Regions from separate parts of the Bradyrhizobium sp. ORS 285 genome, predicted to be linked through region 2. Evidence: predicted binding sites of a transcription regulator. Region 2 holds the regulator's gene; each other region holds the start of a gene.
What was found. The regulator PhoB, encoded in region 2, activates phosphate uptake and scavenging genes when phosphate is short. The targets are predictions, from matches to a motif close to TGTCATNNANCTGTCAT.

Region 1 (7,021 bases), 1.9 Mb from region 2:
CGAGGGCTGCATTCGCGCGAGCCGGTTTGCGCCAGTGGCGCAGCAATGCTTAATGACCGCGAGCTGCAACCAACCTCGCGATGTCCATGACCCCTCAATTTGCTCCCGGCGCCATGGCCGGCCTGCGCGTGATCGATCTCACGCGCGTGCTCGGCGGCCCCTATTGCACGCAGATCCTGGCCGACCACGGCGCCGACGTGATCAAGGTGGAGCCGCCCGCCGGCGACGAGGTGCGCGACTGGGGCCCTCCGTTCCACGACGAGGACGCGGCCTATTTCGTCGGCATCAACCGCAACAAGCGCTCGATCGGCCTCGACCTCGCCTCCGAGGGCGGCCGCGTGGTGTTGCTCAAGATGCTCGAGACGGCCGACGTGCTGATCGAGAACTTCAAGCCGGGCACGCTGGAGAAATGGGGCATCGGCAGCGAGACGCTGCGCGAGAAATTCCCCAAGCTCGTGCACTGCCGCATCTGCGGCTTCGGCGCCGACGGACCGCGCGGCGGCAATCCCGGCTATGACGCGATCATCCAGGCGATGACCGGCATGATCGCGGCCACCGGCTCGCCCGAAAGCGGCCCGATGCGGATCGGCGTGCCGCTGGTCGACATCACCACGGGGCTCTATGCCGCAATCGGCATCCTGATGGCGCTGTCGGAACGGCAGCGCTCGGGACAGGGCCAGTTCCTCGAGGTTACGCTTTACGAGACTGGCCTTGCGATCATGCATCCGCACACCGCGAACTACTTCATGCACGGCAAGCCGCCGTCGCTGACCGGCAACGAGCATCCGAACCTCGTGCCTTACGCGATCTTCCCGACCAAGACCGACGACATCTTCATCGGCGTCGGCAATGACGGCACGTTCCGCAAGCTCGCCAAGGAGATCGGGCGTCCGGAACTCGGCACCGATCCGCGCTTCGCGCGGAACAGAGACCGCGTCGCCAATCGCGAGGCGCTGCGCGCCGAGCTCGCGGCCGTGTTCAGCGCGTTCGAGGCCGAGCCGCTGTGCGACCGCCTGCTCGCGGCCGGCCTGCCCGCAGGCCCGGTGCAGAAGATCGATCAGGCACTGACCAATCCGCACACGCTCTACCGCGGCGATGTCATCGAGAAGGATTGGTACAAGGGCGTGGCCTCGCCGATCCGGCTCGAACGCACCAAGCCGACGTTGCGCTCCACGCCGCCGAAATACAGCGAGCACGCCGAGGAGGTGCTGAGCGAGTTCGGCTACACGCCGAGCGAGATCGACGCGCTGCGGGCCGCAGGAACCGTCTGCACGGAACGCAAGCGCTGATCGCATCGCACGCGCTCCGTCATCGCGTCGCACCACGACGCGGTGACGGAGAGACGCGATTTACCGCTTTTCGTGGACGCACTGCGCGTGGCTTTCCCGCGTCAGGTCATACGTCTATACATTCACATAACTGTCATCTGGCGCTGTTAACGGCCGCCACGACCGATGACGTTCATGGGAGGATCTTTTTGATGTCATTTCGACACTTTGCTGCTGCCACTGCCATTGCAGCCACCTTTGGTTTTGCTGCTTCGCCCGCACTCGCGGTGACTGAAATCCAGTGGTGGCACGCCATGACCGGCGGCAACAACGATATCGTCAACAAGCTCGCCGAAGAGTTCAACACGTCGCAGAGCGACTATAAGGTCGTGCCGACCTTCAAGGGCGCCTATCCCGACACGATGAATGCCGGCATCGCCGCGTTCCGCGCCGGCAACGCGCCGCACATCATGCAGGTGTTCGAGGTCGGCACCGCGACGATGATGAGCGCCAAGGGCGCGATCAAGCCGGTCTACGAGCTGATGAAGGAAGCCGGCGAGCCGTTCGATCCGAAGGCCTATCTGCCGGCGATCACCGGCTACTACTCGACGTCGAAGGGCGACATGCTGTCGTTCCCGTTCAACTCGTCGTCGATGGTGATGTGGATCAACAAGGACGAGCTGAAGAAGGCCGGCGTCGCCGAGATCCCGAAGACCTGGCCGGAGGTGTTCGACGCCGCCAAGAAGCTCAAGGCCGCGGGCCACGACACCTGCGGATTCTCCAACGCCTGGGCGTCCTGGGCCAACATCGAGCAGTTCTCCGCCTGGCACAACGTGCCGATCGGCACCAAAGCGAACGGCCTCGATGGCTTCGACACCGTGCTGGAGTTCAACAGCCCGCTGCACGTCAAGCATCTGCAGAACCTCGTCGAGCTGCAGAAGGACAAGACCTACGACTATTCGGGGCGCGGCTCGGCCTCCGAGAGCCGCTTCGGCTCCGGCGAATGCGCGATCTTCCTGACCTCGTCGGGCTACTACGCCACCGCCAAGAACACCGCGAAGTTCGACTTCACCTCGGCGCCGATGCCGTATTATCCGGAAGCCCAGGGCGCCCCGCAGAACTCGATCATCGGCGGCGCCTCGCTGTGGGTGATGGGCGGCAAGACCGCCGACGAGTACAAGGGGATCGCCAAGTTCTTCACCTTCCTGTCGGACACCAACCGCCAGGCCAAGCTGCACCAGGAATCCGGCTACCTGCCGATCACCAAGGCGGCCTATGAGAAGACCAAGGCGGACGGCTTCTACGAGAAGAACCCGACCCTGCAGACGCCGCTGAAGGAGCTGACCAACAAGGAGCCGACCGAGAATTCGCGCGGCCTGCGCTTCGGCAACATGGTGCAGATGCGTGACGTCTGGTCGGAAGAGATCGAGGCGGCGCTGGCCGGCAAGAAGACCGCCAAGGAGGCGCTCGACTCCGCCGTCGCCCGCGGCAATGCGATGTTGCGCACCTTCGAGAAAACGGCCAAGTAAGTCCGTGACAGAGGCTTCCCCTCGGGACCGAGGGGAAGCCTCGCATCTCACCCTCTCGCGGCGCGCTCCATGGAAAAGTCGGTCGTCTTCAACGGCAAGCTGTTGCCCTACCTGCTGCTGGCGCCGCAGCTCGCGATCACACTGATCTTCTTCTACTGGCCGGCCAGCCAGGCGATCTGGCAGTCCTTCCTGCGCGAGGACGCCTTCGGCCTCAATTCCGAATTCGTCGGGCTCGAGAACTACCAGGCGCTGTTCGCCCAGCCGGAATATTACACCGCCATCGGCACGACGGTGGTGTTCTCGTCGCTGGTCACCGTGCTGTCGCTCGGCGTCGCGCTGCTGTTCGCGACGCAAGCCGACAAGAACCTCAAGGGCGCATCCGTCTACAAGACGCTGATGATCTGGCCTTATGCGGTGGCGCCCGCGATCGCCGGCGTGCTCTGGTTCTTCATCTTCCACCCCACCCTCGGCACCCTGGCCCGCCCGCTGCGCATCATGGGCTTCGACTGGAATCCGATGCTCAACGGCACCCACGCGATGGTGCTGGTGGTGATGGCCGCGGTCTGGAAGCAGGTCGCCTACAATTTCCTGTTCTTCCTCGCCGGCCTGCAGGCGATCCCGAAGAGCGTGATCGAGGCCGGCGCGATCGACGGTGCGGGGCCCCTTCGTAGGTTCTGGACCATCATCTTCCCGCTGCTATCCCCGACCACCTTCTTCCTGTTGGTCGTCAACATCGTCTACGTGTTCTTCGAGACCTTCGGCATCATCGACGCGGTCACCGGCGGCGGACCGGCCGGCTCGACCACCACGATGGTCTACAAGGTATTTGCCGACGGCCGGCTCGGCGGCGACCTCGGTGGCTCCGCTGCGCAATCGGTCGTGCTGATGTTGATCGTGATCGCGCTGACCGCGATCCAGTTCCGCTACGTCGAGCGCAAGGTGCAGTACTGATGGTTGAGCATCGTCCGCTCCGGGACCTCGTCGCCTACATCGTACTCTCACTGGGCGTGCTGATCTTCGCCTTCCCGGTTTACGTCGCCTTCGTCGCCTCGACCTATGACGCGGCGACCGTCGTCAGCGGCAACCTGCCGCTCGTCCCGGGCGGCCGCATGCTGGAGAACTACTATCGCGCGGTGTTCGTCGGCGGCTCGCGGTTCATGAACCAGCCGGTGGGCGTGCTGCTCGCCAACTCTTTCATCACCGCGATCGGGATTGCCGTCGGCAAGATCTTCATCTCGATCCTGTCGGCGTTCGCGATCGTGTATTTCCGCTTTCCCTTTCGCAAGACGGCGTTCTGGGTCATCTTCATCACCCTGATGCTGCCGGTCGAGGTCCGCATCTATCCGACCTACAAGATCGTCGCCGATCTGCGCATGCTCGATACCTATGCCGGCCTGATCCTGCCGCTGATCGCCTCGGCCACCGGAACGCTGCTGTTCCGCCAGTTCTTCATGACCATTCCTGACGAGCTGCTGGAGGCGTCGCGCATCGACGGTGCCGGCCCCCTGCGGTTCTTCTGGGACACGCTGCTGCCGCTATCGATGACGACCGTGGCGGCGCTGTTCGTGATCCAGTTCATCTACGGCTGGAATCAGTATCTCTGGCCGCTGCTGATCACCACCAAGGACTCGATGCAGACCATCGTGATCGGCATCAAGAAGATGCTGACCACGACCGACGAGCTCGCCGAGTGGCAGCTCGCGATGGCGACCGCCGTGCTCGCCATGTTGCCGCCGGTCGCCGTCGTCGTCTTCATGCAGCGCCTGTTCGTGAAGGGCTTGGTGGAGACGGAAAAGTGACGGGGGCGAATTGCGAATGGCGAATAACGACTAGGATCGCGATTCCGCCTGAACATCCGCTCTCTCCTCCCCTGCTCGCACCTTCCTCTTCGCCATTCGCTAGGTAACCCATGGCCAACGTCACGCTCCGCAACGTCCGCAAGGTCTATCCCGGCGGCTTCGAGGCCATCAAAGGCATCGACTTCGAAGTCGGCGACGGCCAGTTCTGCGTGCTCGTCGGCCCCTCCGGCTGCGGCAAATCCACGCTGCTGCGGATGGTCGCCGGCCTGGAGACGATCTCGTCGGGCGAGATCGACATCGGAGGTCGCATCGTCAATGCGATCGAACCGGCCGAGCGCGACATCGCCATGGTGTTCCAGAACTACGCGCTCTATCCGCATATGAGCGTGTACAACAACATGGCCTATGGCTTGCGCAATCGCCGCGTGCCGGAAGCCGAGATCAAGGCGCGGGTCGAGGATGCCGCGCGCATCCTCGAGCTCGGCAGCATGCTGGAACGCAAGCCGCGCCAGCTCTCCGGCGGCCAGCGCCAGCGCGTCGCGATGGGCCGCGCCATCGTGCGGCAGCCGAAAGTGTTCCTGTTCGACGAGCCGCTGTCCAACCTCGACGCCAAGCTGCGCATCGCGATGCGGGTCGAGATCCGCAAGCTGCAGCGCCGCCTCGCCACGACGGCGATCTACGTCACGCACGACCAGCTCGAGGCGATGACGCTCGCCGACATTCTCGTGGTGATGAACGGCGGCAAGGTCGAGCAGATCGGCAACCCGCTCGAAATCTATCAGAAGCCGGCGACGACCTTCGTGGCCTCCTTCATCGGCGCGCCGCCGATGAACCTGATGCCGATCGGGGCCGTCCGGGCGCAGCTCCACGGCGCGGAGGCGGTTCCCGCGGAAGCCGGGCAGCTCGGCATTCGTCCCGAGGATTTCGAGCTTGGCGACACCGTGCCGGCCGGCGGCATCGGTCTCGACCTCCGCGTCGACGCGATCGAGCATGTCGGCGCCGAGACCTATGTCTACGGCGCCCGCCAGGATGGCGGCAACAATGACAGCCTCACCGCCACGGCGAACGACGTCATCGTGCGGCTGCCGGGCACCACGGCGCCCGACATTGGAACCCGGATCCGAGCCGTGGCGCCGCGATCCAAGCTGCACCTGTTCTCGGCCGACGGCCGGCAGCGGCTGGCCGTTTAAGCCCTTCCACAGACGACCATTCTGCCGGTTTCGCGGGTGCTTGAACGCGCGCGCATTCGTGCCCATATTGCTGCTCAAGGGGCGCCGTCAGGGCCCTGATACATCAAAGTCGCTTCGAGAGGACTTTGTAAACCATGTCTCGTGTTCCTTCGCTCTCCAGCCCGTTCCTTCTGGGCTTCGACGAGATCGAGCGTGTGCTCGACCGCGTCGTCAAAGGTGCCGACGGTTATCCGCCCTACAATATCGAACGGTTCGAACGCACCAATGGCCAGCCCGAGCGGCTGCGGATCACGTTGGCGGTGGCGGGTTTCACCCGTGACCAACTCGATGTCACCATTGAGGAAAACCAGCTCGTTATCCGAGGCCGGCAGCAGGACGACAAGACCAGGCAATACATTCATCGCGGCATCGCCGCGCGCCACTTCCAGCGCACCTTCGTGCTGGCGGAGGGAATGCACGTGCTCGGTGCGGACCTGAAGAACGGGCTGTTGTCGGTCGATCTGGCCAGGCCTGAACCTGAGCGGATCGTTAAGACAATAGCGATCAATGAACACGAATAATGGTGTGATGGAACGAGTAGCGGACTCGACCGCTTGAGTCTCAGAAGGAGTCGAGACCATGACTGAAGGTAATGTTGCGTCGGAATCCCCCGTCTCCCTGGAGTCGCTGGCGACCTTGGGCGAAGGCCACATCGCTTACGTGAAGCAGATCCGCTCCGAAGACGTGCCCGGACTGTTTCCGCAGGCGCCGCAGATCGCGCCGGGACTGAAGCTGTTCGCCCTGCATGCCGCCGACGGCACGCCGATCATGCTCACCGACAGCCGCGAAGCCGCGATTGCTAACGCGTGGAGCCACGAACTCCAGGCCGTGAGCGTTCACTAAACGAGACCCGGAGATCACGCGCGACGGCGTCTTGCGAGAGACGCCGTTGTTGTGAGGCCCAAGCGGCTCATGCACTGATACGAGGGCGGTCCCCCAGCCAGGGGACGGCCCTTTTTTCTTGCCAGTTTTTGCCATGACGATCGTCGAGATGAGTCCGTTGGTCACACCGGTGAGCGCGACCGAGCTACGAAGCGACGATTCGCTAGCGACGAGTCTCCTCGCGCTCAACAATGCGCATGCGTCCGAGCTGTCATGGCTGACGCCCGAGGCGCTCGCCCATCTGATCAGGCAGGCGTGGCGCGCCTGGCGGATCGGCGAAGCCGACGCGCTGCTGATCGCGCTGGACCAGACCG
Region 2 (7,021 bases):
TTTCCGTCGTCGCGCCCATGAGTCCTCCCCCTGCTATCGCGTTGGCGATCATCCGATCGCGATCTGGCCAGAGGGGACAGCAAGATGCGGGCCAGCATCAGTGCTGGATTTGAATCATAATGATTCCAGATGGTTGGAACTGCAGCATGAGTTCAAATCGGACTTCAAAGCTGGCGCTCCGGTGAGAAACGGAAATCACGCGCTTTGCACCCGATAAGCTAGTTTCCGCCCCATCGAAGCGCGCTCAATGCGCAGTGCAGACCATGCAGGGATCGAACGACCGCACGACATGCTGGATGCTGACGGCACGCGCGCCAGCGTCGCCGACCTCGGTTCCGACCAGCGCCTGTTCGAGCGGGCCGGCGATGCCATCGGCATCGCGCGGCGAAAAGTTCCAGCTGGTCGGAGCGATGATCTGATAGCGCGCGATGCGGCCTGAGCGGACCGCGAGCCAATGACCGAGGCTGCCGCGGGCAGCTTCGACAAGACCGACATAGTTGCCATCGGCCGCCTCGCCGCTGGTTTCGCAGAACGGTTCGTTGAGACGCAGCGCCTTGATCCAGCTTTCGATCGAGATTGCGAGTTGCGCCGTCTCGATCAGGCGCGCGATGACGCGGTTGCGGACGTTGCTGCCGCTCTCGGATAGCAAAGCCGTGATCAGCGCCTGGCCCTCAATGGCTTGCCGCGCCAGTGCGCCGACCTCGACCGGCTTACCCGCAAGCCGCGGAGCCTTGCACCAGCTATAGGCGTCAGGCTTGTCGGCATCAGGATCGGTGCGGCTCTCGGCTGGATCGCGTGACGTCTCGCGCATCCACGCATGCGACACGTCCTCTGTGATCTGATCCGACGGCAGGGCTTCGACCATTCCGTCGCTGGTGCGAAGCCCAGCGCGGAAGCGGGCGCCGTCAGCATCGTGATACGCGCCAAAGCTCATCAGCAGCCCCGGCCCCTTGCCGAGACCCGCAAGCGCAAGCGCATCAGCCAGCCGAAGGAAATGTGCGAAGTCACCACCCCGCCCTTCCCGCCAAATGTCGAGCTCCCCCGGACTCGACAAGGCCAGCACGTTCTCCAGTTTATCGGCGAACACCACGCGCTCGAGGAAGCCGCGAAACGAAGCTGCAATCGCGTTCAGCCGAATGCGCTCGCCGAGCTCGATGGCGCGCGTCGTACCGCCGGGCTGGAACGCCAGGCTGTGCGGCCATTTTCCGGCGATCACGCCCATGATCTCCAACAGCCGCGCCCGCGCCGGCAGCGCCTCGCGCGCGGCATTGCCCTTCGTCGCAGTGAAGCGCTCGGCGGCCGCGGCGTGCCACGCGTGAGACGCGTAGGAGTCGCGGGCGAAGTCGGGCATGAAGAAGATGTAGAAGTGCGTGAGATGATCGGCGGCATTCTCTGCCGCGTGCGCGATGTTGGTCGCGAGCACGCCGTTCGGCGCGGACAGCACGCCCATCGCCTGACGCAGCGCGGCTGCGGCGGCGATCGACTGTGACACCGAGCAGATGCCGCAGATGCGCGGTGCGATCACCAGGGCGTCCAGCGGCGGCCGCCCTTCCAGGATCTGCTCGAAGCCGCGGTAGAGCGGCGCGGTCACTTCGGCGCGAGCGACGCGGCCGCTCTCGACATCGAGACGGACCTCGAGATCGCCCTCGACGCGGTTGAACGGGCCGACCGTGATCCGCGTCATGAGCTGCGCTTGTCGCCCGACCGGCTCGGCGGCACCACGACGTGGTCGGCGGTCGCATTGACGCGCACGCGGCGCGGCGTCGCCGATTTCGACAGCGCGGCCAGCGCGACGAACCACGCCTTGGGCATGTCGGTGGGGAGGCCCACAGGGATGCCGGCGAGCTTCGCGGTCTGCAGATAGTTCTGCGCGGTCTCGAAGCCGGGCGAGGTGCAGGCGATACAGGCATAGCCGCCCTTGGTGCAGGAGCCGCCGCCGTTCCAGGAGCGCTGATTACAGTCGCCGACGGCTTGCGTGGCGCGGCAGCCGAGATGCTCCATCAGGCAGCCGCGCTCCGACATCGTTTCCGCGCTCGCCTTGAACTCGTAGAACTCGTTGCGCGAGCAGCCGTGATGCGCGAGATGGTTGGCGATGAAGGTCGGACGTCCGACGGCGTCGAGGCCGCCGCTCGTCAGGTCGCCTGATGTCAGCGCCAACAAGCTTTCCATGACCCAGCCGGGATGCGGCGCGCAGCCGGCGATGTTGATCACCGGCAGTCCGCGCTTGGAGCGGAAGCCTGTGCCGAGCGCGCCGCCGCCGTCGCTGCCCTCGAACTGCAATCCGACCGCATCCGTCGGGTTGATCCCGGCCGCGGGAATACCGCCATACGCCGCGCAGCTGCCGACGGCGATGACGTAGTCGGCGAGCGGGGCGAGGTCGAGCAGCCAGTGATAGATCGAGCGGTTGGTACCGGCGAGCATGTTGAAGCGGCCGCTCAGATTGGGGCCGCGCGCGACCGAACCTTCGAGCACCAGGAGATCGAGCCGCTCGCGGCCGTCGCGGATCGCGTCCAAGAGCTCGACGACTTCGTCGCCGGTTTCCTCGCTGACGGAAGGGTGCCAGATCAGATCGATGCCGGATTGGCGCAGCTCGTCAAACCAGCCGGAGGCGCCGCTTTCCAGGATCGACATGGTGCAGCCGCCGCAGCTCGCGCCCTGCAGCCACAGCATCCTGGTCATTCCCTCCGCGCCGGCCATCGTGAGGTCCCGCCGTCAGCACAGCTCTATGCTGTCGTGTTTGGTATCTCTGCGGGATTTAGCGTCCCCGCACGAAGGGTGGCAAGCGCCGCGTCGGTTTGGGAACCGCGCGGGCGGCGGTTGAAGAACACGGCGCCGGCCCAGATCAGTCCGAACAGGCCGACCGCGACGATCCCAAGATCGGCAATTCCATCACCGAGCGCGGCTGCAAACTCCGCCCAGGTTCCGGTCAGACCGAACAGCGGCGCCAGCAGCGTGGCGGCCTCGACTCCGCCGATCACCAGCGCAATCGCCACCGAGAGGCCGGTGATCACCAGATTGTAGCGTCGCTTGCGCGCGGGGTCGGTCAGCGCCCAGCGGTAGGCGCCGACCATCAGCATGCCGTCGGCGGTGTCGACGGTCGCCATCGCCGCGGCGAACAGCGCCGGGAACACCAGCACATGCGCCAGACTCGCCCCGCGCGCAGCCTCGGTGGCGGACAGGCTGAGCAGGCCGATTTCGCTGGCGGTGTCGAAGCCGAGGCCAAACAGAAAGCCGAGCGGATACATGTGCCAGGCACGCGACACGACACGCAAGACGGGCCGCAGCAGACGGATGAGGAGGCCGTTGCCGGGGGCAGCTTCAGGGTCGGGGCGTGGTGAGCGGCGCCAGAGGTTCACGAACAGAACGAGATTCGCCAACGCGATCAGCAGCAGGAAACCGGCTGAGACCGACGTGCCGATGGCGCCGCCGATCGCGCGGATGGCGCTGTCCTCCCGCAACAGATCGGCACCGGCCACCAGGCTCACCACGATCGTGGCGATCACGACGACGCTGGAATGGCCGAGCGCGAAGTAGAGACCGGCCGCGCGCGGCTTGTCGCCGTCCTGCACCAGCTTGCGGACGACGTTGTCGATCGCGGCGATATGGTCCGCATCAACCGCGTGGCGGAGGCCGAGCAGCCAGGCCAGCAGCGCGGTGCCGACGATGGCGGGACGGTCGGCGTAGAGCGCGAAGGCCCAGGCCCAGGCGAGCGCGTTGGCGAGCACGAGGCTGGCCAGCAGCGCCATCGTCCGCGCGCGCTCCGTGCGGAGCGGGGTGGCGAGCGCGGCGGGGGGCCGAGGATGATCAATTGGCAAAATCGTCATACTCGGACAGGAGAGCAAGACCCGCGCCAAAAGGCAAGGCTCGCGCTCCCACGCGCAAATCCCGTGCAAATCAATCCTCGCGGCCCCGTCGAGCCTGGATTGACCTCTTCCCTTGGCAAGGCGCTATCCGGTCAAGCTCAAACATTGACCAGCCGACGACCAACTCTTCTCCTCTGTCTCCCCTCACCGCGCCGAGGCGCTCTGCGCGGCGATCTCGCGCCGCACCGCCGCCTCGAATTGGCTGGCGGGCGCGGCGAACATCAGGCGGGTCTCCTCGTGGAACGCCGAGAAGATGCCGACAACGGCCGGCACGCCGTTGATCTCGGCGAGGATCGGCGAGCCCGAATAGCCGAAATTGGCGAGGCAATGCACGGTCAGCAGACGGGCGTCCCTGGTCATGCCGGCGCTGCAATTCCTCTGCCCGGTCGGCGAATAGCGCCGCTCCTGGCCATAGCCGATCTCGGAAATGGTGCCGGCCTTGGTCGCAGCCGCGAGCTCGTCGCGGCTCACGGACTTCACCGCGACCGGCTTCGACGGCAGCGCGTCCTTCAGGATGATCAGCGCCCAATCGGCCGGCGAGCGGTCGGTCGACCATTGGTCGTGCTGGGTCGGGATGAAGTCGGGCGCCACGATCAGCTTGTCGGCGACCGATGACGCGGCAGGGGTGCCCTTGTTCATGCCTGCCAGGAAATGGACATTGCCCGGGCTGACCTGGGCGAGGCCGTTGAACACGCAATGCGCCGCCGTCAGCACCACGCGGGGCGCCACCAGCGTGCCGGTGCAGGAGCCTCCCGTGCTATATTGCGCCACGGTCACGACACCGATCGACGATGCCGGCCAGGAGGTGGGATCGACGACATCGCCAAAATGCCGGTCGAGCCCGAGCAGCTGTTCGGCGCGCGGATTGGCAATGCCGGCATCGGCCGATTCCGGCTTCGCCCGCCACGCCACAATCGTCTCCTCCGCCTGCCGCCGCTGCGCCTCGCTGAGCTTCACGCGCTGAATCTCGCGGCCGGCAGACCTGACGCCGTTGCGTCCGGCCATCACCAGCCAGGCATACCCCTGGATGACATCCCGGGTCATGACCTGGCCATCGAGCATCATCAGGCCGAGCATGTATTGCGACTGGGCAAAGCCCTGTGCGGCGGCGCGGTTGAACCAGCGCGCGGCTTCGCCGTGATCGCGGCCGGCGCCTTCGCCGTTGAAATAGGCGATCCCCAGATAGTGCTGGGCAATGGCGAGTCCCTGATCCGCGGCCTTGCGGTACCAGACCAGCGCCTCCGCCTGATTGCGCGCGACGCCCACGCCGAAGGCTTGCATGAAGCCGAGATCGAATTGCGCCCGCGCATCACCCTTGGCGGCGAGCGGCTGCAGCCGGCGCAACGCCACCGCCGCCTGGCCATTCGACGCAGCAGTGACGGCGTCCTCGAGCTCGGCGGCCGTGACACCCGCGATGCTGCCGAGCAGCACGGCGAGACTTATGAGGATGGTCTTGATCAAGGGCGTCCGCTGAGACCGAAACATCGGCTGCTCAGCAGGCACGATCAAGACGGCGGCGGCGTGGCGGAAAGCGGACCGCAATGTCCTTAATCCGGCCCCCTCGCGTCTCACACCCGCTCCACCCTCAAGCCTGCTTCTCCCTCAGGCCTGCTCCGACTTGACGAACCGGTCGTCCAGCGCATAGCCGGCGCCGCGCACGGTGCGGATCGGATCCTGCTCGCGGCCAGGATTGAGCAGCTTGCGCAGGCGGCCGATGTGCACGTCCACCGTGCGCTCGTCGATATAGATGTCGCGACCCCAGACGCTGTCGAGCAGTTGCTCGCGGCTGAACACGCGGCCGGGATGCTCGAGGAAGAACTCGAGCAGGCGATATTCGGTCGGGCCGAGATCGATCGGCCGGCCCGAGCGCGCGACGCGGCGCTTCTCGCGGTCGAGCTCGATGTCGCCATAGGACAACACAGTCGCCAGCCGCTCCGGGCTCGCGCGACGCAGCAGGCCCTTCACGCGCGCCAAGAGCTCCGGCACCGAGAACGGCTTGACGATGTAGTCGTCGGCACCAGTCGCGAGACCTCGGACGCGCTCGCTCTCCTCGCCGCGTGCCGTCAGCATGATGATCGGCAGCTGCCGGGTCTCGGTCCGTGCCCGCAGGCGGCGGCACAGCTCGATGCCGGACAGCCCCGGCAGCATCCAGTCGAGCACGACGAGATCGGGCACGCGCTCCTTGAGCCGCGTGTCGGCCTCGTCGCCGCGCGCCACGGTCTCGACCTCGTAGCCTTCGGCTTCGAGGTTGTAGCGCAGCAGCGTCGTCAGCGCCTCCTCGTCCTCAACCACCAGAATTCGCGCACCCATGTCGAAATCGTCTTTCTCAGTTGCCGGGGATCGTGGTCGCGAAGCTGGTCATGTCGCCCTTCGGGCGCTTGTCCATGATCTGCTGACCCTCGATCATATAGAACACCGTCTCGGCGATGTTGGTGGCGTGGTCGCCGATCCGCTCGATGTTCTTGGCGCAGAACATCAGGTGGATGCAGAACGAGATGTTGCGCGGGTCTTCCATCATGTAGGTCAGGAGCTCGCGGAACAGCGAGGTGCAGATCGCATCGACCTCCTCGTCGCCCTTCCAGACCGTCATCGCCGCCGGCAAATCATGCGCGGCATAGGCATCGAGCACCGTCTTGACCTGCGACTGCACCAGGTCGGTCATGTGCTCCAGGCCGCGGATCAGCTTGAGCGGATGGAAGTCGCTCTCCAGCGCCGCAACGCGCTTGCCGATGTTCTTGGCGAGGTCGCCGATCCGCTCCAGATCAGTGGCGACGCGCATGGCGCCGACGATCTCGCGCAGATCGACGGCCATCGGCTGACGGCGGGCGATCGTCAGCACCGCGCGCTCCTCGATGATGCGCTGCAGCTTGTCGACCTCGGCGTCGGCGGCGACCACCTTCTGGCCGAGGGCCACGTCGCGCCGCACCAGCGCATCGACGGAATCGACGATCAGCCGCTCGGCGAGGCCGCCCATCTCCGACACCAGCCGGGTGAGATCCTGCAGATCGCTGTCGAACGCCTTGGCGGTATGTTCACTGGCCATGTTGATCTCCTGAAGAATGCTGTCGGCGTCAGCCGAACCGGCCGGTGATGTAGTCCTGGGTCCGCCGATCGCTCGGCGAGGTGAAGATCTTGCTGGTGTCGTCGAACTCGATCAG
Region 3 (7,021 bases), 740 kb from region 2:
CGGTGTCGGCAGACGCGTCAGGAACTGCAGGGCGATCCAGAATTCACGCAAACTCATGGCTGGATGATCTCGACGATTTCGGCCCACGGCGCGCCATCCGCGCTCTGCCCGGCTTCGAGCGTGAGACGGGTGCCGGGATGAATGCGCAGACTCCACAGCTGGTGCAAGGGCCAGCCGAGCAGATGCGTCAGCGCGGCGCGGATCGCGCCGCCATGCGTGACAACGAGGACCGGCGCAGGCTCGGGCGTAGCGAGAACGCGGTCCACCGCGCGCGACACCCTTGCTTGCAGATCGGCCCAGCTCTCCCCGTCGGGCGCTGCGACGGCGGGATCTGCGTAGAAGGTCTCCAGCAAGGCGGCCCCTTCCGGGTCGCTTACGATATCGCTGCGCTTGCGTCCGTCCCATCGTCCGAAATGCAGTTCGCTCCAATCGGGATCGACGTGCAACTCGCCCCCAGCCTGTCGGGCATAGTCCTCCGCTGCCGCACGCGCCCGCGCCAAGGGCGAGCTCACGATGCGGCGCCATGCCCTGCTCTGCGTCTGCCGCCGGAATTGCTCGAAGCCCGCCTCGCTCAGCGGCGGATCGGTGCGGCCGTCGAGATAGCCATCGCGCCCGGTGGTGCCATGCCGCAGCAGGTCGAGCCGCATCAGGCCTCGCGCCCGGAGACGGCGGCCTCCGCAAAAGTCGCCATGCCCCGGTGGAGCGCACAGGCGAGCCGAATGATCGGCAGCGCGGTGGCCGCGCCCGAGGCCTCGCCGAGCCTGAGGTCGAGATCGATCAGCGCACGCGCGCCGAGCGCATCGAGCACCAGGGCATGGCCGCGCTCGGCCGAGCGATGCGAGAACAGCAGCCAAGGCCGGCACGACGGATTGAGCCTGACCGCCACCAGCGCCGCGACCGAGACGATGAAGCCATCGACCAGCACCGGCCAGCGCCGCTGCGCAGCCGCGATGATCGCTCCGGCCATCGCGATGATCTCGAGACCGCCGACGGCAGCCAGGACATCCGCCACGGCGTCAGCGGTGACGCCATGCCGGGCCAGCGCTTTGGCGATCACCACGGCTTTGCGAGCGCGTCCATCGGCATCGAGCCCTGTACCACTGCCGACGATGTCGGCCGGCGCGCAGGAGAGCAGCGCGGCTGCGATCGCCGCCGCCGAGCTGGTGTTCCCGATCCCCATCTCGCCGAAGATCACAAGGTCAGGTGCGTGATCGGACTGCCGTGCGACCGCCCGACGCCCCGCCTCGCAGGCGTAGGCCACCTCGTCCGGCGTCAGCGCCGGCTCGATGCTGAAGTCGCGCGTGCCACGCCGCAGCTTGTCGACGACCACGCCGCGCACCGGTTCATCGGCCAACGTACCAACGTCGACCACTTCGAGTGGACAGCCCAAAGTCCGCGCCAGGACCGAGATCGCCGCGCCGCCGCCAGCGAAATTGTGCAGCATCTGCACGGTCACTTCCGGCGGATAGGCCGAAACTCCCTGCGCCGCGATACCGTGGTCCCCGGCGAACAGCACCACGGGGACTCGATCCGCACCCGGCCGCTCCACGGCCTGCAGCGCCGCCAATTCGACCGCGACCTCCTCCAGCCGGCCGAGCGCGCCGAGCGGCTTGGTCAGTTGCGCCTGGCGCGCGAGGGCGGCTTTTCGGTGCGCCTCGGACGGCGCCGGACACTCCGAATTGATCCAGTCAGGGAGCACGATCTGTCCTTTTGGCGTTGCTCGGGATCCGACGATTGCCACCGCCTCACCGCCATGACAAGCGCTGCCGGGCCACCGCCGCCAAGCGACAGCACGCGAACGGAGCTGGGGTCGTCGGCAGAACCGGCGCTGGCCGACGGCCCGACTGTCATGCAACTGTCATCGAACGCGTTGACAGGTGGCTGCCCCACCCAGCTCGAAAGACGTCCATGGATTACTTCCGCCGCTTCACCTTCCTGTTCGCCGCACCCGTCTTCGAGACCGACGATCTCGCCGGCGTCCGCTTCAATCAGATCATCGAGGAGATCCAGCGCTCGGGCTTCGAGGTCGTGCGCGCCCGCAAGCTGGAGGATGCCGAGATCGCGGTGCAGACGGATGCTGCGATCGGCTGCATGGTGGTGGACTGGGGCAAGAAGGGGCTGGAGGGCAAGACGGCGTCGCTGATCAACCTGATGCGGCGGCGCGGCCTGGACTTCCCGATCATCCTCCTCATTCGCCGCAAGCGGTTCGAGGATCTGCCGGTCGAGGTGCTCGACTTCATCGATGGCTACGTCTTCCTCTCCGAGGAGACGCCGGCGTTCATCGCCAAGAATCTGATCAGCCGGCTCAAGCAATATGCCGAGACGCTCAAGACGCCGTTCTTCGGCACGCTGGTCGACTATGCCGAGGAAGGCAACCAGCTCTGGACCTGTCCCGGGCATAATGGCGGCGTGTTCTACAGCCGCAGCCCGATCGGCCGGATCTTCGTCGAGCATCTCGGCGAGGCCGTGTTCCGCGACGACCTCGACAATTCCGTGCTCGATCTCGGCGACCTCCTCACCCATGAGGGTCCGGCGTTGCGGGCGCAGAAGGAGGCGGCGCAGATCTTCGGCGCCGAGAAGACCTATTTCGTGCTCAACGGCACCTCGACCTCCAACAAGGTGGTGCTGGGATCGCTGGTCACCGATGGCGACCTCGTGCTGTTCGACCGCAACAACCACAAGGCCGCGCATCACGGCGCGCTGCTGATTTCGGGCGGCGTTCCGATCTATGTCTCCACGGTCCGCAATGCCTGGGGCCTGATCGGCCCGATGCGCTGGGATCTCCTGGAAGAGGAGCATCTCCGGCAGCAGATCCGCGACAATCCGCTGGTCAAGGACCCCGATGCCTGGCGCAAGCAGCGGCCGTTCCGCGTCGCCGTGGTCGAGCAGTGCACCTATGACGGCACCATCCACAGCGCCGAGATGATCCTCAAGCGCATCGGGCACCTCTGCGACTACATCATGTTCGACGAGGCCTGGGCGGGCTTCATGAAGTTCCACCCGCTCTATGCCGGCCGCTTCGCGATGGGCCTGTCCGAGCTCGGGCCCGACGCGCCTGGCATCATCGCCACGCAATCGACCCACAAGCAGCTCGCGAGCTTCTCGCAGGCGTCACAGATCCACATCAAGGACCGCCACATCAAGGGCCAGCGCCGCCGGGTCGAGCATCGCCGCTTCAACGAAAGCTTCATGCAGCACGCCTCGACCTCGCCGTTCTATCCGCTGTTCGCCTCGCTCGACGTCGGCGCGCAGATGATGAAGGGCCGCTCGGGCGAGGTGCTGTGGGACGACACGATCCGACTCGGCATCGAATTGCGCAAGAAGATCCGGGCGATGCGCCGGGAGTTCGACGAGAAGGAGAAGGATCCGGCGCGGCGCTGGTTCTTCGAGCCGTTCGTGCCCGACCGGGTCTCGATCCCCGATGCAGCGAGCCCCGGTGGCCGCCACGACGTCGCCTGGGAGGCGATCTCGACAGACCAGCTCGCGACCGATGCCTCGCTCTGGCAGCTCGCGCCGGGCGAGGCCTGGCACGGCTTTCCGGATCTCGCCCCCGGCTTCGCCATGACCGATCCGAACAAGCTCACCCTGCTCACCCCCGGCTTCGACCGCGCCACCGGCGGCTATGCCGAGCACGGCATCCCGGCGCCGGTCGTTGCGCAATATCTGCGCGAGAACCGGATCGTCGCCGAAAAGAATGACCTCAACTCGCTGCTTTTCCTGCTGACGCCGGGTGTCGAGGCCAGCAAGGCCGGCACCTTGATCAGCGGACTCGTCGCCTTCAAGCGGCTGCATGACGACAACGTGCTGCTCGAGGACGCCATCCCCGAGTTCACCCGCCGCCGCTTCGGCCGCTACGGCAAGGTGCGGCTGCGCGACCTCTGCGGCGAGATGCACCGCTTCTACCGCGAGGCCGAGGTGAGCGCATTGCAGGCAAAACAATTCCAGCCGCAGCATCTACCGGAGATCGCACTGTCGCCGCGCGAAGCGGCGCGGGCGCTGATGCGCAACGAGGTCGACTACCTGCCGATCGACCAGATCGCCGGCCGGATCGCGACCACGCCCTTCGTGGTCTACCCGCCGGGCATCGCCACCATCGTGCCGGGCGAGCGGCTGTCCGAGCGCGCCAAGCCGATGATCGATTACCTCAAGATGTTCGAGCGCGCCTTCAACACGTTCCCGGGTTTCGACGTCGAGATTCAGGGACTGTATAAGGAGGTCGACGAGTCCGGCCGGATCCGGCTCCATACCTATGTCTGCGCAGAGTAATTCCTTCCATGGACACCACGATCCCGGCGCTCGAGACCGAACCGCAAGTCCTCGTCCGGCCCTCGCGTGACGAGGACGTCGAGGCGATGCTGTCGATCTACCGGCGGCACATCCGCCGCGGTGTCGAGGACAGCGCGGCCGGCACCGGCGCGCCGGAGCCTGACGATCTCAAGCAGCGGCGCAAGAATTTGCGCAATCATCGCCTGCCGCATCTGGTCGCGACGTTTCGCGGCGAGGTCATTGGCTATGCCTATGTGGTGCAGTTCCGGAAGCGGCCGGCCTATCGCTTCGCGGTGAAGCACTCGATCTATGTCCATCACGAGCATCTCGGCCGCGGCGTCGGCCGGCTGTTGATGCAGGCGCTGATCGATGCCTCGGCCGCCGCCGGTTATCGGCGGATGATCGGCTATATCGATGCCGACAACACCGCTTCGCTCGGCATCCACGAGCGCTTCGGCTTCATCAGGGTCGGCCTGCTGCCGGGTGTCGCCTACCGCTACGGCCGCTGGTCCGACACGGTGATGGTCCAGCGCTCCCTCGGCCCCGGCTCGGCCGAGGCGCCAGCCCGCTGAGCCTTTCCGTCAGGACGGGAAGTCCGCCGCCTTCACCTGCATGCGGTCGGCGTGCAGCGACCAGTCGCGCAAATTCTGCGTCTTGCAGAATTCCTGCTTGGCGATTTCTGCCGCTTCGCCTTCGCTCTCGGCCTCAACCTCCAGCGTGCTCTGGCAGATTTCGCACTGGCGGCCGTTCTCGCCCAGCACGTCCTTCATGAAATGGATGACATAGCGCGACATGCAACCTCCCTGCCCTTGAAGCAGTGCTCGAAGCTGATGTTACCGCGCCTCGCGGTCCGCTGTTGACCGATATCAAGCGGCCGACGCAAATATTTGATGCAGCAGACGGAACCAGCGCTCAGGCGCCGGCGGCAGGCAGGCTCGCGGCGGCGATGGCGACGAACCTGGAGACCGCGCGCCGCACGCGGCCAGGAGCGGATTTCAGGATGGCATTCAGACGGCGCATCGGACCATTTTCCCTTCGGCGCCGAGCGAAAGATCAGGCTCAAGCTCATGGCGCTCCTGGCAAAAATGATCGGCCGCCTGGCGGCTGTCGAGACGGCGGCGAAAATAGCAATGACTGCTTCGCCGCCGCCGCTCCGGAGAGAAGATTCATTGCTGCGCTGCAGCCTGCGACGCATGAAATCTTCTCCTCGTGTTGCGCCTCTCCCGGCTAGTCCGGCGTCACTCCGAACGCCTCGCGGAACCGGGCGCTGTAGCGCGGCCACGCTTCGGGGTTGATCAGGCGCGGCGGCCGGCCGCCGTCGAGGGCGCCGAGCAGCTGCTCGGCGGCGATGCGGCCCATGTTCTGCCGCGCCTCGCGGGTGACGCCGGCGGTGTGCGGGCTCGCCAAGACGTTGTCGAGCTGCAGCAGCGGATGGTCCGGCGGCGGCGGCTCCTTGGCCCAGACGTCGAGCCCGGCGCCGGCGATGCGCTGCTCGGTCAGGGCCGCGAGCAGCGCGTCCTCGTCATGAATGAAGCCGCGCGCAGTGGTGACGAAATAGGCGCTCGGCTGCATCAACGCGAACTCCCGCGCACCGATCATGCCGCGGCTCTCCCGGGTCAGCGGGCAGTTGATCGAGACGAAGTCGGCGCGACGCATCAGCTCATCGAGGTCCACCTTCTCCGCGCCGCGCGCCGCGATCTCCTCGGCCGACAGATACGGATCATAGGCCAGCGCCGTCATGCCCAGCAGGCCGCGGCACAGCTCGGCCACCCTTCGGCCGACATTGCCGAGCCCGACGATGCCGACTACGCGGCCCTGCACCTCGTTGCCGATCAGATCGTTGCGGTTGACGTTGGGCTCGCGCCGCAGGCGGCGGTCGGACTGGATGATGCGCTTCGACAGGGTGAGCATCATTCCCAGCGTGTGCTCGGCGACCGAGTGCGCATTGCCGCCGGACTGGTTGACGACCAGCACGCCGGCCGCCGTGCAGGCCTCGACATCGACCGGATCATAGCCCGCGCCGTTGCTCGAGACGATCAGGAGGCCCGGCGCACGTCGCAGGAGATCCGCGTCGACATGGAAGCGCGGCGCCAACTCGTCGCGGGCCGCACCGATCTGGTAGGCATGGGCCGCCGCGAGGACCTGTGCCGTGTCGGCCTCGGCGCTGTCATTCTCCAGCCGGTCGAGCCGGACGTCGGGACGCGCGGCCAGCAGCTCGCTGAAGATCGGATGGGCGAGATATTTGACATAGAACACGCGCTTGGAATTCGCGGCCATGAACAGGCGACCTCCTGGTTTCTTGCTTGTTGTCGGACACGAAAGGCAGATGCCTGACCGGCCGGCATGTTGACAATCGATCCGGCGGCGTCAAGCTCGGCCCCTACGCCGCCAGACCAAGAGCGGGAGGAACCATGCCCACTGACGCCGATGCGGCGCGATCCCCCTCCGCGCCGAGCTGGCCCGACATCATCCTGCGCACCTTCAAGCGCAACGAGATCACGCTCGCCCCCTACGTTCCCGACCGCGTGCTGACGCCGCTGATCCAAGGCCTCCACGACGACCCGTTCTTCACCACCTTCGCCACCGCGCGCGAGGAGGAAGCGGTCGGTATCCTCGCCGGCGCCTGGATGGGCGGGCGGCGCGGCGCGCTGCTGATGCAGACCTCCGGCTTCGCGACCCTAGCGAATGCGCTCGCCTCGCTGGTCGTGCCCTGCCAGATCCCGCTGATCATGATCGTCTCCGAGCGCGGCACGCT

Region 1: the regulator PhoB is predicted to act here: its motif matches at 1,410-1,426, upstream of ugpB (sn-glycerol-3-phosphate ABC transporter substrate-binding protein UgpB).
Region 3: the regulator PhoB is predicted to act here: its motif matches at 1,846-1,862, upstream of BRAD285_RS10150 (Orn/Lys/Arg decarboxylase N-terminal domain-containing protein).

The regions. Positions count from the first base shown of each region.
Region 1 is NZ_LT859959.1:7,392,039-7,399,059, forward strand. It holds gene BRAD285_RS33220 (CaiB/BaiF CoA-transferase family protein) at 87-1,289, shown strand; gene ugpB (sn-glycerol-3-phosphate ABC transporter substrate-binding protein UgpB) at 1,481-2,797, shown strand; gene ugpA (sn-glycerol-3-phosphate ABC transporter permease UgpA) at 2,867-3,748, shown strand; gene ugpE (sn-glycerol-3-phosphate ABC transporter permease UgpE) at 3,748-4,596, shown strand; gene BRAD285_RS33240 (sn-glycerol-3-phosphate import ATP-binding protein UgpC) at 4,707-5,786, shown strand; gene BRAD285_RS33245 (Hsp20 family protein) at 5,921-6,346, shown strand; gene BRAD285_RS33250 (DUF1150 domain-containing protein) at 6,405-6,668, shown strand; gene BRAD285_RS33255 (GNAT family N-acetyltransferase) at 6,817-7,021, shown strand, end outside.
Region 2 is NZ_LT859959.1:1,493,764-1,500,784, reverse strand. It holds gene BRAD285_RS06615 (hydrogenase small subunit) at 1-19, opposite strand, end outside; gene BRAD285_RS06610 (nickel-dependent hydrogenase large subunit) at 245-1,684, opposite strand; gene BRAD285_RS06605 (uptake hydrogenase accessory protein HupU) at 1,681-2,697, opposite strand; gene BRAD285_RS06600 (HoxN/HupN/NixA family nickel/cobalt transporter) at 2,724-3,824, opposite strand; gene BRAD285_RS06595 (trypsin-like serine protease) at 4,008-5,324, opposite strand; gene phoB (phosphate regulon transcriptional regulator PhoB) at 5,466-6,173, opposite strand; gene phoU (phosphate signaling complex protein PhoU) at 6,190-6,906, opposite strand; gene pstB (phosphate ABC transporter ATP-binding protein PstB) at 6,935-7,021, opposite strand, start outside.
Region 3 is NZ_LT859959.1:2,236,473-2,243,493, reverse strand. It holds gene cobS (adenosylcobinamide-GDP ribazoletransferase) at 1-57, opposite strand, end outside; gene BRAD285_RS10160 (histidine phosphatase family protein) at 54-647, opposite strand; gene cobT (nicotinate-nucleotide--dimethylbenzimidazole phosphoribosyltransferase) at 647-1,699, opposite strand; gene BRAD285_RS10150 (Orn/Lys/Arg decarboxylase N-terminal domain-containing protein) at 1,909-4,266, shown strand; gene BRAD285_RS10145 (GNAT family N-acetyltransferase) at 4,275-4,838, shown strand; gene BRAD285_RS10140 (hypothetical protein) at 4,848-5,060, opposite strand; gene BRAD285_RS35330 (hypothetical protein) at 5,033-5,461, opposite strand; gene BRAD285_RS10135 (hydroxyacid dehydrogenase) at 5,494-6,543, opposite strand; gene BRAD285_RS10130 (thiamine pyrophosphate-binding protein) at 6,678-7,021, shown strand, end outside.